DNA from 4 places in the Metabacillus sediminis genome. Region 2 is predicted to be linked to each of the others. Evidence: riboswitches for the same ligand, from Rfam matches in the RefSeq annotation. Region 2 holds a riboswitch; each other region holds the start of a gene.

What was found. Region 2 has a riboswitch for S-adenosylmethionine ahead of WCV65_RS18380 (alpha/beta fold hydrolase). Riboswitches for the same ligand answer to the same signal wherever they lie in the genome.
Region 1: another riboswitch for S-adenosylmethionine. It lies ahead of metK (methionine adenosyltransferase); the one in region 2 lies ahead of WCV65_RS18380 (alpha/beta fold hydrolase).
Region 3: another riboswitch for S-adenosylmethionine. It lies ahead of WCV65_RS04815 (Na+/H+ antiporter NhaC family protein); the one in region 2 lies ahead of WCV65_RS18380 (alpha/beta fold hydrolase).
Region 4: another riboswitch for S-adenosylmethionine. It lies ahead of WCV65_RS07050 (M14 family zinc carboxypeptidase); the one in region 2 lies ahead of WCV65_RS18380 (alpha/beta fold hydrolase).

Annotation. Positions count from the first base shown of each region.
Region 1 is NZ_CP147407.1:3,086,743-3,089,718, reverse strand. It holds gene WCV65_RS16000 (hypothetical protein) at 372-626, shown strand; SAM riboswitch class I at 755-884, shown strand; gene metK (methionine adenosyltransferase) at 1,098-2,291, shown strand; gene WCV65_RS15990 (response regulator transcription factor) at 2,659-2,976, shown strand, end outside.
Region 2 is NZ_CP147407.1:3,525,730-3,528,705, reverse strand. It holds gene WCV65_RS18390 (VOC family protein) at 1-358, shown strand, start outside; gene WCV65_RS18385 (biotin transporter BioY) at 429-995, shown strand; gene WCV65_RS18380 (alpha/beta fold hydrolase) at 999-1,775, opposite strand; SAM riboswitch class I at 1,877-1,980, opposite strand; gene WCV65_RS18375 (histidine phosphatase family protein) at 2,114-2,695, shown strand.
Region 3 is NZ_CP147407.1:882,172-885,147, forward strand. It holds gene WCV65_RS04805 (YqzG/YhdC family protein) at 1-273, shown strand, start outside; partial or broken gene WCV65_RS04810 (GNAT family N-acetyltransferase) at 378-1,046, shown strand; SAM riboswitch class I at 1,258-1,365, shown strand; gene WCV65_RS04815 (Na+/H+ antiporter NhaC family protein) at 1,503-2,843, shown strand.
Region 4 is NZ_CP147407.1:1,327,969-1,330,944, forward strand. It holds gene WCV65_RS07050 (M14 family zinc carboxypeptidase) at 1-1,747, opposite strand, end outside; SAM riboswitch class I at 1,830-1,936, opposite strand; gene WCV65_RS07055 (GNAT family N-acetyltransferase) at 2,430-2,976, shown strand, end outside.

The sequences.
Region 1 (2,976 bases), 440 kb from region 2:
ATCGGCCGGAAACGAAGCAGGACTGGCTGGAAAACGATCCAGACCAGCTGGAAAAAATAGTTTGGCTGGAATAGCGAAGGGATTGGCTGGAAAACCCGTCTGACCGGCCGGAAACGAAGCAGGACTGGCTGGAAAACGATCCAGACCGGCTGGAAAAAATAGTTTGGCCTGAAAAGTGGTGGGACCGGCTGGAAAACCGGTCTGATGGGCCAGAAACGAAGCAGGACTGGCTGGAAAACGTACCAGACCGGCTGGAAAAAATAGTTTGGCTGAAAAAGTTGTGGGATTAGCTGGAAAACCAATCTGATCGGCCGGAAACGGAGTGGGACTGGCTGGAAAACGTACCAGACCGGCTGGAAAAAAAAGTTTGGGTGAAAAAGTATTGGGATCGGCTGGAAAACCGATCTGACCGGCCGGAAACGGAGCGTGACCGGCTGAAAAACGTACCAGACCGGCTGGAAAAAAAAGTTTGGCCGGAAAAGCGAAGGGATCGGCTGGAAAACCCGTCTGATCGCCCGAAAAGCGACCGGGACCGGCTGGATAAGAAGCTAAACCCGCCAGAAAACGGCCCAGATCCGCTCGAAAAGTGCACCGCCGAACAAAAAGTAAAATTCATCCCCAACTAAAATAAATCTATAACTGAATCCATCATAAGCCCATCTTTCCTGCTGCCCTGTCTTTTTTGGGAGAAAGCTTGTCATTTTTTGTTGACATTTGCGGGAAATTTGGGGTAATATATGTCCTTGAACGGATTCTCTTATCCCGAGCTGGCGGAGGGACAGGCCCTATGAAGCCCAGCAACCTGCAAGACTTGAAAACGTAATGTTTTCACTCATGCAAAGGTGCTAACCTGACGCAAGGCTGTAGTCCTTGAGCGATAAGAGTGAAAGGCTGAAAATCAACTCCTTTCCTCTATTAAGTGGGAAGGGTTTTTTTATGCAGTCTGGAATCTTTTCCCTTTATGACTATTGTTAGGGAAGATTCTTAAATAAAGCGAAAGATAAGTAATGGGAACGAGTTCCGTCTCAAAAAAAGAGGGGAAGTACATAACTGAACCTTACCAATAGAACAGCTGAATTTTCAGAGGAGGAATTACTATGTCGATTAAACGCCATCTTTTCACATCAGAATCCGTTACGGAAGGACATCCGGATAAGATTTGTGACCAAATTTCAGACTCCATTTTGGATGCCATTCTTGCCAACGATCCGAATGCACGTGTAGCTTGTGAAACATCTGTTACAACAGGACTTGTTCTTGTAGCTGGAGAAATCACGACTTCGACTTATGTCGATATCCCTAAAATTGTTCGTGAAACAGTTAAGGAAATCGGTTATACACGCGCAAAATACGGCTTTGATGCTGAAACATGTGCCGTTCTTACTTCGATCGATGAACAGTCAGCTGACATCGCAATGGGAGTTGACCAGGCACTTGAAGCACGTGAAGGCCAAATGACAGACGCTGAGATTGATGCAATTGGAGCGGGTGACCAAGGGCTGATGTTCGGATTTGCATGCAACGAAACGAAGGAGCTAATGCCTCTTCCTATTTCACTTGCACACAAATTGGCGCGCCGTCTGACAGAAGTACGCAAGGAAGAAATTCTTCCATACCTTCGTCCAGACGGGAAAACGCAAGTTACGGTTGAATATGATGAAAACAACAATCCGGTTCGTGTAGATACAATTGTTATTTCTACACAGCATCACCCTGAAATTTCTTTGGAGCAAATTCAGCGCAACCTTAAAGAATTTGTTATCAAACCTGTCGTTCCTGCAGAATTGATTGATGAGAACACGAAATATTTCATCAATCCGACTGGCCGCTTCGTAATCGGAGGACCTCAAGGTGATGCAGGTCTTACTGGCCGTAAAATCATCGTTGATACGTATGGCGGATATGCTCGTCACGGCGGTGGAGCATTCTCTGGTAAGGATGCTACAAAAGTGGACCGCTCTGCGGCTTATGCAGCTCGCTACGTTGCGAAAAACATCGTTGCTGCCGGGCTTGCTGACAAATGTGAAGTTCAGCTTGCGTACGCAATCGGTGTAGCACAGCCGGTATCCATCTCCATCGATACATTCGGAACAGGTAAAGCAAGCGAGGAAGTTTTAGTTGAAGCGGTTCGCAATAACTTTGATCTTCGCCCTGCAGGCATTATCAAAATGCTTGATCTTCGCCGTCCAATTTACAAGCAGACTGCTGCATACGGTCACTTCGGCCGTACAGATGTTGAGCTTCCTTGGGAGCAAACAGACAAAGCAGAAGCACTTCGCTCTGTCCTTTAATCAATTCCCGTATGGGTGCCTATAAAACAAAAACGTCTGGAACGTAACCGTTCCGGGCGTTTTTTTATTTTCAAGAGATTGGAGATAATAAAAATGATCTTTTTATCCGTTTATCACGTTTTCTTGTTAGAAAGATCATGCCAGTTTAGGGTTAAACAGAGCTGAAGCATTTCCATAAAAAATGAATTGTTCATACTTATTTAATCTTTTCCTTATCCTTTCATAATTTTCCGGGTTTATGATGCGATTAAGAGCAGAGAGCATGATTCTTAGGCGAGATTGGCTGGCTGGGATATAGTAAAGAGAGGGCTTTTTTCCAAGACACTCTGTTGGATAAAGAAAGTATAGATCAAAGGGGTCAATACACATGCAGAAAATATTACTTGTTGATGATGAACCCGCTATTCTCGATGTTTGCCGGCGCTATCTGGAAAGAGAAGGCTACAGGGTTGATTCAGCGGTCAATGGATTTGAGGCGGTCGAGCAGTGGAAAAGGGGACGGCCAGATTTGATCGTTCTTGATCTCATGATGCCTGAAAAGGACGGCTGGACTGCTGCGGAGGAAATCCGAATGGAGGACGAGGATGTTCCAATTATTATGCTCACCGCTCTGGGACAGGAACGGGACCGGCTCCTTGGCTTAACCTTAGGGGCGGACGATTACTTAACCAAACCGTTTAGCCCC
Region 2 (2,976 bases):
ATCCGAACTGCCTTTGCCGTTTTTTATTGAATGGAGCGGTTCGGATGAAGAGCGAAAAGAGGATTTGATACGATCCGGGGCAATTGCGCCCCATCCAAATGGAATAAACACGATCCGGGAAGTCATCTATCTTTCCGAAAATCCTGTGAGGCTTGCGAACCAATGGTCTAAATGGCTTCAGCTTGAGAAAACAGAAACGCACGGAGAAGAAGTGAAAATACAGGTAGGAGAAGCAGATGTCAGCTTTAGAAAACTAGAACATCATCAAGAAAAAGGAATCTACGCGGTTTCTTTCTATCAAAAAAATAATAGGGAGCCCCGTGAAAAAACGTGGCATGGCGGAACCTATATCCTGTAAAAACTTTTACAGAAATCGATTCCTTATGTTAACTTTAAATGAATAACAGTTAACAAAGAGGGGGAGAATGATGGAAAAACAAAGGGTAAAACTGCGCATGCTGATTTTATCCGGAATGTTTGCTGCGATTACCGCTGTATTTGCACAAATTGAAATTCCGCTGCCAATCGTTCCGATTAGCGGACAGACATTAGCCGTAGGAATGGCAGCTACTATTCTCGGAAGCCGGTACGGGGCATTGGCTATGAAGGTATATGCCGGTCTTGGAATGATTGGTCTGCCTGTCTTTGCGGAGGCGAAAGGCGGTCTTCACATATTGGCGGGACCAACAGGGGGATACATAATCGGCTTCATTGCGGCGGCGTTTTTAACAGGATATTTCCTTGAAAAAACAAAGTTTACGCTCAAGTTCGCGCTCGCCGCAAACACGATTGGGATGCTGGTTACACTGCTCTTCGGAACGGTGTGGCTAAAAATCGTGCTGGGTTTGCCATGGGACAAGGCACTCGCTGTGGGCGTCTGGCCATTTGTAGCAGTTGGCCTCATAAAAGCGGTCCTGGCGAGCTGGATTGGAATAGCTGTAAGAAGACGGCTTATTCAAGCGAAACTGCTCAATCAAAAGATTCAAGCAGCCTAGTATTCAGGCATTCATGCTCTTCCTATTGGCAGGAAGGGCTGTTTTTTGTATGGAAAAAAATTGATTGGCTTCCCTTACGATCAAATCCTGGTCAAAATCCATGGATGCTACATGATAAGAATTTGGAAGGCTAATCATCTTTTTACGATTGGCGGAAATGGACTCCATGATCCTTTCAGAACAGGCGGCAGGAACAACATGATCCTCCGGAGAACAGAATACAACGACTGGACACGAGACTTCTGCAAGCCTGATTTTTGCTTCATTCATAGCCTTTCTCAGCTCGGAAATGGCTTTAACAGGTATTTTTTCATAAGCAATTTCCTCCACAGACGGATCCTTTATATCTGGCCGTCCCTCCTTGATAAAACCAGTATCTCCGACAATCTTTTCGTAATCTGGAACTTCAAGTGCTGCATTAATAAGACCTATTCCATCGATTTGCGTGAATTGGCTGGCAAGCTTAATCGTCAGACTGCCGCCCATGGATTGTCCAATAACAAATACTTTTCTGAATCGGCTCTTTAATTTTAAGTAAGCAGTTTCCAGGGAGCGGTACCAGTCTTGAACTGAGCATAGCTCCATATCGGACGGACATGTACCGTGTCCGGCAAGTCTTGGAGCATATACAGAATAGCCTAATGAGGCAAATTTCTCTCCCAGTGATTCCATGCTCTGGGGGGTGCCGTTGAAGCCATGGCACAAAAGAATGGCCTGTTCAGAACTTCTATAGATGGAAAAGGACTGAGCGCCGGTAATCACTCTTTTCAGTTCTTTCATAACTGCCTTCCTCCTTTAAACGATTGTTTCACAGCTGAGAGCCAGCCAAATAAAAAAACCTTCTTTGGCATTGGCTGCTAAGAAAGTTTACGGTCAACATTTCTTTATCGGCCAAAGCACTGCGCTTTGCTGGTAGGAGCACCTTTCCAAATGGAGGTTGCTGTGAAGTCATAGAGCCAGTTCTCTCGTTCACTCTTGATAATTTAATTAATCCTATAAAATTACTTGGTTTTATGTATATTATCATGGCCTGTTTAATGTGTCAATGAAGACTTGTCCGTCCGAAAGGGATAAAATAGTCTATAACATGGAAGAAAATCAATGAATGGAGTGAAATGATGACTAAGCTAGGAATTGTCAGACATGGCCTAACAGAATGGAATATGGAAGGAAGAGCGCAGGGCAGCTCCGATATTCCGCTTCATGAACAAGGAATTAAAGAAGCAGAAATGCTGGCAGAACGGCTTAAGGAAGAGGACTGGGATCTCCTTTATTCAAGTCCGCTGCTCCGTGCAAAACAAACGGCGGATTTTATCAGTAAAAAGCTCGGTGGTCTAGAGGTAGTAACAGATGAACGCATCCGGGAAACCGGTGGCGGGGAAATTGAAGGCACAACAGAAGCTGAACGTGTGGAAAAATGGGGAACTGGGTGGAGAGAACTTGACCTGGGCAGAGAGCAGTCGGGCCAGGTAACAAAAAGAGGAGTAGAATTTGTTGAAGAGCTTTTGGAAAAGCATCCCGGCAAGAACATTCTCATGGTGACACATGGTTCATTTATCAGACATCTCCTAAAGGAATTAACGCCGATGAATGAAGAAAGCGAACCGCTAAAAAATACTTCGATCACCCATCTTCTGCTGGATGACTCTAAGTGGTCATGCGGGCTTTATAACTGCACAAAACATCTCGAAATTAACTAGCTTGCCGGCCCATTACTCGAGCTTGAAGAGTAGCGGGCTTTTTTTATCGCTTTTTTTTGTTGTTCATATAAACGCTTCCAGCAACCCCGCTAAACAGCGCTAATCCAATCGCAATCCACATTTCTAATGACATGAAAAGACGCCTCCTTCTTTTTCTTACCTTAAGGATAATCTGATATTGATTAAAAATCATCAATCAAAAGACGGAGTGACTTAAGTCATTTTTTCCAATTGTGGGAAAAATAAGCTCGTCCGGCTATATCATTTTTTTATAGAAAGCC
Region 3 (2,976 bases), 1.5 Mb from region 2:
CCTAGGCTTGTTTACTCAGCACACCAGCAGGAGCCCGCATATGCTAAGTGGTCTAGAATAGCTATACAAGAGGTTAAGCGTAAGTATCCGGATGCCAAGCTGCTTGATTATAAGCATATTGGCCGTGAAAAAGTGGATGCAGAATTGGCAGCAGAAAAATTCAAGCTTTGGGTTCGCCAGGGCAGCAGGGAATTCGGATTATTTGTAACAGTTGAATTTAATGAAAAGACCCAAAAAGTAAAATCCATTCATTTTAAAGAATCCGAACGTTGAAGCGTAAAGCAGGCCATCTTTAGTGGTCTGCTTTTTTGAAAAGGTTTCTAAATCTCAAAAAGCGGTATTAGTTACTATTTAAAGTATTGAGACGGGGGAACCCAATGTACAGGAAGGACTTTTACGTTTTCGATGAGAATGGACCAACGCCTGCAGTTATTCGGTATTATATGGAACCGGATTTTGAGGGGCTGATTCGCATTCAGCAAGAGAGCTTTCCTCCGCCTTTTTCTTCTGAGCTTTAGTGGAATAAGGAGCAGCTGAGCAGCCATGTGAATTTCTTTGCAGAAGGAGCGCTTTGCATAGAAGTAAATGGAGAGCTTGCCGGTTCCATCACCGGTCTAGTAATCAATTTTGACCCGGCTTATCCGGATCATACGTGGAAAGAAATCACAGATGATGGATACATACGCAGCCATCAGCCTAATGGAAACACCTTATATGTGGTAGATATAGGTGTCCGTCCTATGTATCGGAAAGCGGGACTCGGGAAGTGGCTTATGTCCTCTATGTATGACGTGGTTATTTATAAAGGGCTGGACAGGCTCCTTGGCGGAGGGAGAATGCCAGGGTATCAAAAACATGCCGGGAAAATGACCCCTGAACAATATGTTGATGCGATAGTTAAAGGAGAATTGAAGGATCCTGTCCTCACATTTTTGCTCCGCTGCGGCAGGACGCCAGTGAAGGTGATCCGCAATTATATAGAGGATGAGGAATCCTTCAATTGCGGAGCATTAATGGAATGGAAAAATCCATTTACGAACCAATAGAAATAATTGTAAATGTTTGAGTGCGATAATATTTTTGTGCATGCGATACACGGCCCTGGCATATAGGAAATGAAAAGGTTTTCTATCTATCTGAAAAGGTTATTATTTTATTGAAAAAGTAAAATTCATGCATTTTTTTGTTTGACATTTTCTCTGACAGCCCTTAAGGTAGTAAAAGATTGTTTTTGAAAAACCCTTAAATAAATTCAACTTCTTATTATGAGAGGCGGAGGGACTGGCCCTGCGATGCCTCGGCAGCGGACTTTTTTGAAGAGTGCTGTGCCAAATCCAGCAAGCTCCAGAGCTTGGAAGATAAGAAGAGTGTCCTGATTATTGTGTATTAAGGCCTCATCTTAAAAGGATAAGAAGGGGTCTTTTTTATAAGGTGAATCTTCTGGCATTATAGGATTGCTCAAGCTGGAAAAATCGAATAGCAGTGAGGTGGAGAAAATGGATTTGAAAGATGGAGCGAAAGGAAATCCGCTGGCGCTGCTGCCATTGCTGGTTTTCGTAGCATTGTTTATTTTAGCCGGTGTCATAACTGGAGATTTCTACAAGCTTCCAATGGTTGTAGCCGTTTTAGTAGCAGTAACTGTGGCACTGTTCATGAATAGAAAAGAAAACCTGACCTCGAAAGTTGAACGATTTGCTAAAGGTGCAGGACATCCTGATATTATGATTATGGTATTTATCTACATCCTGGCAGGCGCTTTCTCGGAAGCGGCAAAAGGAATGGGCGCGGTAGAGTCGACAGTTAACTTGGCTTTAACGTATTTTCCTCAAAGCTTTTTAGTAGTAGGACTTTTCATTATTGCAGCATTTGTATCGATTTCAATGGGTACATCAATGGGAACAATTGCGGCACTTGGACCAATTGCAGCGGGAATCAGCGGTGAAACCGAAATACCGGTTGCCCTGGCTGTTGCTTCTGTTATTGGAGGAGCTATGTTTGGAGATAATTTATCCTTTATTTCCGATACAACAATCGCCGCTGTCCGCACACAGAAGACTGAAATGCTGGACAAATTTAAAACGAACTTTTTCATCGTCCTGCCTGCAGCGATTGTTACGGTTATCGTGCTGTTTACCATCTCACTTGGAATGGACTCAGCCGTCAATCCGAAGGAATTCAGTTTTGTTAAATTGCTCCCTTACATTGGAGTACTCGTTGCAGCACTCGCCGGCTTGAATGTAGTCGCCGTGCTTGGAGGCGGAATTGTCTTAACCGGGATTATTGGGCTGGCAGACGGAAGCTTCAATATCCTGACATTCTCTCAAACGATGATGAAAGGCATCTCTGGAATGTCCGAGCTTATCATCCTGTCCGTTCTTATTGGCGGTATGGTAGAAATCATCAAACATAATGGAGGAATAGCCTTCCTCCTGAACGCTATGACAAAAAACATTCGAACAAAAAAAGGCGCAGAGTTTGGAATTGCAGGACTTGTCAGTGCAACTAACTTTTCAACTGCGAATAACACAATCTCTATTATTACAGCAGGACCGCTTGCGAAAAATATTGCCGATCAGTACGGCATTGACAAACGAAAATCAGCCAGCATCCTGGATATTTTCTCATGCAGTGTACAAGGACTTATTCCATATGGAGCGCAAATGCTTGCCGGAGCGCAGCTTGTAAAAGCATCTCCATTAAGCATTCTCCCGTACACATTCTATCCGATGCTAACCCTTCTATGCGGTATTTTAGCCATAGCATTCGGCTTGCCTAGATTTAAACAGAAAGCTGGAACCCGTAAAACAGAAGGGGCAGAACTGAGCGAAAACTATACCAATTAATATGTGAAGCGGTACCCTTTTTGGGGTATCGCTTTTTTAAATGGGTGAACGCTGTGAGCAGCTAAGGATTTTACGACTGGCCAACTATGTGGGGGGGAACGGCTAAATTCGGTTGCCGATCGGCTAAATAAGC
Region 4 (2,976 bases), 1.9 Mb from region 2:
CGAGGGCGAGCTTTGTACCTGAATGAGACTGAACTTTGCCCATGCCGCCATCCTTTAAAATGGCAACCCGATGGTTTTTTAGCGGGATTGCTTCTTTAGGGACTGCTTTTGTCCGTAAAGTTAATCCGGAAACCTGAACCGCTCTCTGAATCGCTTTCCCTTTTTCCTCAGCGTAAAAATTTCCTTCGTTATCTTTTTTGACGGAAACTCCCTGATCAATGAGAGAGTTAACAAGGCGGACTGCATTTACAGATGTATTTGGAATCGAGTAGGGTCCTTTGCCAATCAGCTTTCCGCGGACACTTTCCGCCCGAACTTCTTTTGTTTGGACGGTCAAATCTTCTTTACTTTGGATGGCATCAAAGCCCCAAAGTTCAGAGAGATTCCAGGCGGAAATATCATACATGGCATCAATTTCGTTTGTAATATCCTCTCCGTCCCATAGAAGAGCGTTAGCCAGACCTGCCTTTGGCTGGTTAAGATCGATAATATAGGTCCCTTTTTCATAGCGCTTTCCATCTGCGCGAAATGGTTTAGCCGCTCGCTCCACTTTTACATCATTTTTAAGTAAATGATGGACCACCTTTTGCACAGCGCTGTTATCTTTTTTATTTTCCGGGATGATGTAGCTGTCAGGATAGAAGCCATCTTTATTGTTTGGATGCTCACCCTTTACTCCGCGGTCAAACACTTCAAGCTGGTCTTGAAGCATGGCCTGCTTATTCTGTAAAGCAAATTTAAGGGCACCATTCACAGCATCAACCTGCCATTTCACACCATCCCAATCATTCGTTGGTGCTTCCAATGTATAGCCAAGGCCCCCATGAAGCATGGCATAAGCCGGAGTGTAAATGGGAGGATAGACATCCCAGCCGGATTTTGAATCTCGTAATGGGATGTGAGTGCCTTCCAGTTTTTTGTACAATTCGTTCTCGTAGTTGTCTTTTTCGCTGACAATATTCGATTCCATCGCTTCTGCCTGCTGATTCATCCACTTATAAAGCAAATCGTATTCATAATTCGGGTTATGAGGGGGTGTACCCGGAAGAATCAATCCAGGATGATTTGCTTCTCCTCGCTGTCTGACATATCCGTGAAGGTCAAGAAGAACGAGTGGGTTAAGCTGGGCGATTTGCTTAACTGCCGCCTGCGTTTCAGGCTGGGACTGGGTCACGAAATCACGGTTCAGATCAATCCCGTTTCCATTAAAGTGGGTAGCATCGACACGTCCGTCAGGATTCGCGTCTACATTGATAATCAGGGTGAAGTTCTTCAAAATCTCCCTTGTTTCCTGATCGTTCTTAAATCCATACCGTTCAATTAACCGGAGTGCTGCATCTGTACCGACAAATTCGGTTCCATGAATAGATGCGTGAATTAAAATCGGGGGCTTAATATCCGGATTTGCTTTCAGGTAGCGCTGCGCTTTTTCCGGATTTTCTCTCATGAGCTTCCGTAATCCCTTGTACTTAAGTTCACTTTCCTTAGACTTGCTGTCAGAAATAGTGACCGTGTATAAATTTTTGCCGGTGGAAGATTTTCCTGTAATGTCCAATTGAACACGGCTGCTTTGCTTTTCAAAGGACTCTAATTTCCCTTTAAGAGCATCATACGTTATGTAGTCATATTGTTCTGAATTGAAAAGACTCTGCTTTCTTTCGGTCTCCCCGGCCAGTGCTTGGGCGGGAAGTAGGCTTCCCAATAAACTTGCGCTCAGTAAAACGGATAAAATCGGCTTTTTCTTCATTTCTTTCCTCCTAAAGGTTTTTCAACACAGAAAAGCCTCTTTCCGGATAAGAAAGAGGCTTTGCACACAAAGGGATCCCTCTCTCTTATCTGTCAGCGTAAACGCTGCAAGAATTAGCACCGTATTGACCATGGTCAACCGGTTGCCGGGCTTCATAGGGCTTGTCCCTCCGCCTGCTCTTGATAAAAGAGTTTTCGTATTGAATTAGTTTGTATTATAGAGGATTTTAACAGCGCGTCAATATGAAAATAGGAAAATGATTCTTTGTGTTTAGAAGGAAATGGTAAAATAGGAATGAGGTATGGAGATAGGAAGATTAAATGAACACAATCTTTAGTTTTATTTTACCTATCTTCTTAATTATGATTTTTATCTAGGTAACATTGGAAATTTCAGTGAAATATCGTTTTCTTCCGGCTTTGATCCTTCTTGGAGCAGGAATTCTTGTCTTTCTGCTGCCGTTTTTTCTGGATGCATAAGGATAAGTGCTGGTCATATCCAGCATGTACTTTTCTTATGCTTTTTTATTTGGAGTAATCGTAAATGGAATGACGGCTTTAATCATTAGAAAAAGCTGAAATAGTATAGAGTTGCCCCTTACCAAAGAAAATATTGCCCGATTAATCGTAACTCCCTTAATATGGATAGAGAAGATGTGAACAAATCAAGATAGGAGAATCCCGTGAAGAATAAGAATCGAACATTTAAAGTGAAGGACCTTGAATATTCAATCAGGTCTGCCGTAAATAGTGACGCAAGGATGCTGTCCAAAGTAAGAGCCCGCATTGATGGAGAAACAGAAAATTTAGACAGGGAGGAGGGAGAGGGATTTATTGATGAAACAGGCTTTGAACGGCTGATTAAGACTGATACGGAAATGCCGAGCCATTTGTTTTTAGTTGCCGAAGTGGATGGAGAAATTGTGGGATTTTCGAGGTGTGAAGGAAATCAATTGAAAAGATCCTCGCATAAAGCAGAATTTGGAGTGGGCGTACTGAAGGATTTCTGGGGGTATGGGATTGGCGTGAATCTATTAAAAGAATCGATTACCTGGGCAGACTCCATTGGAATAAAGAAAATGAATTTAAAGGTACTGGAAACGAATGACCGGGCGATAAAGATTTATAGCAGACTGGGATTTGAAACAGAAGGTATTTTAAAAAAGGATAAGCTTTTATCAGACGGCAAATTCTACAGCACTATTCTCATGGGCAGATGGAATGAATCAT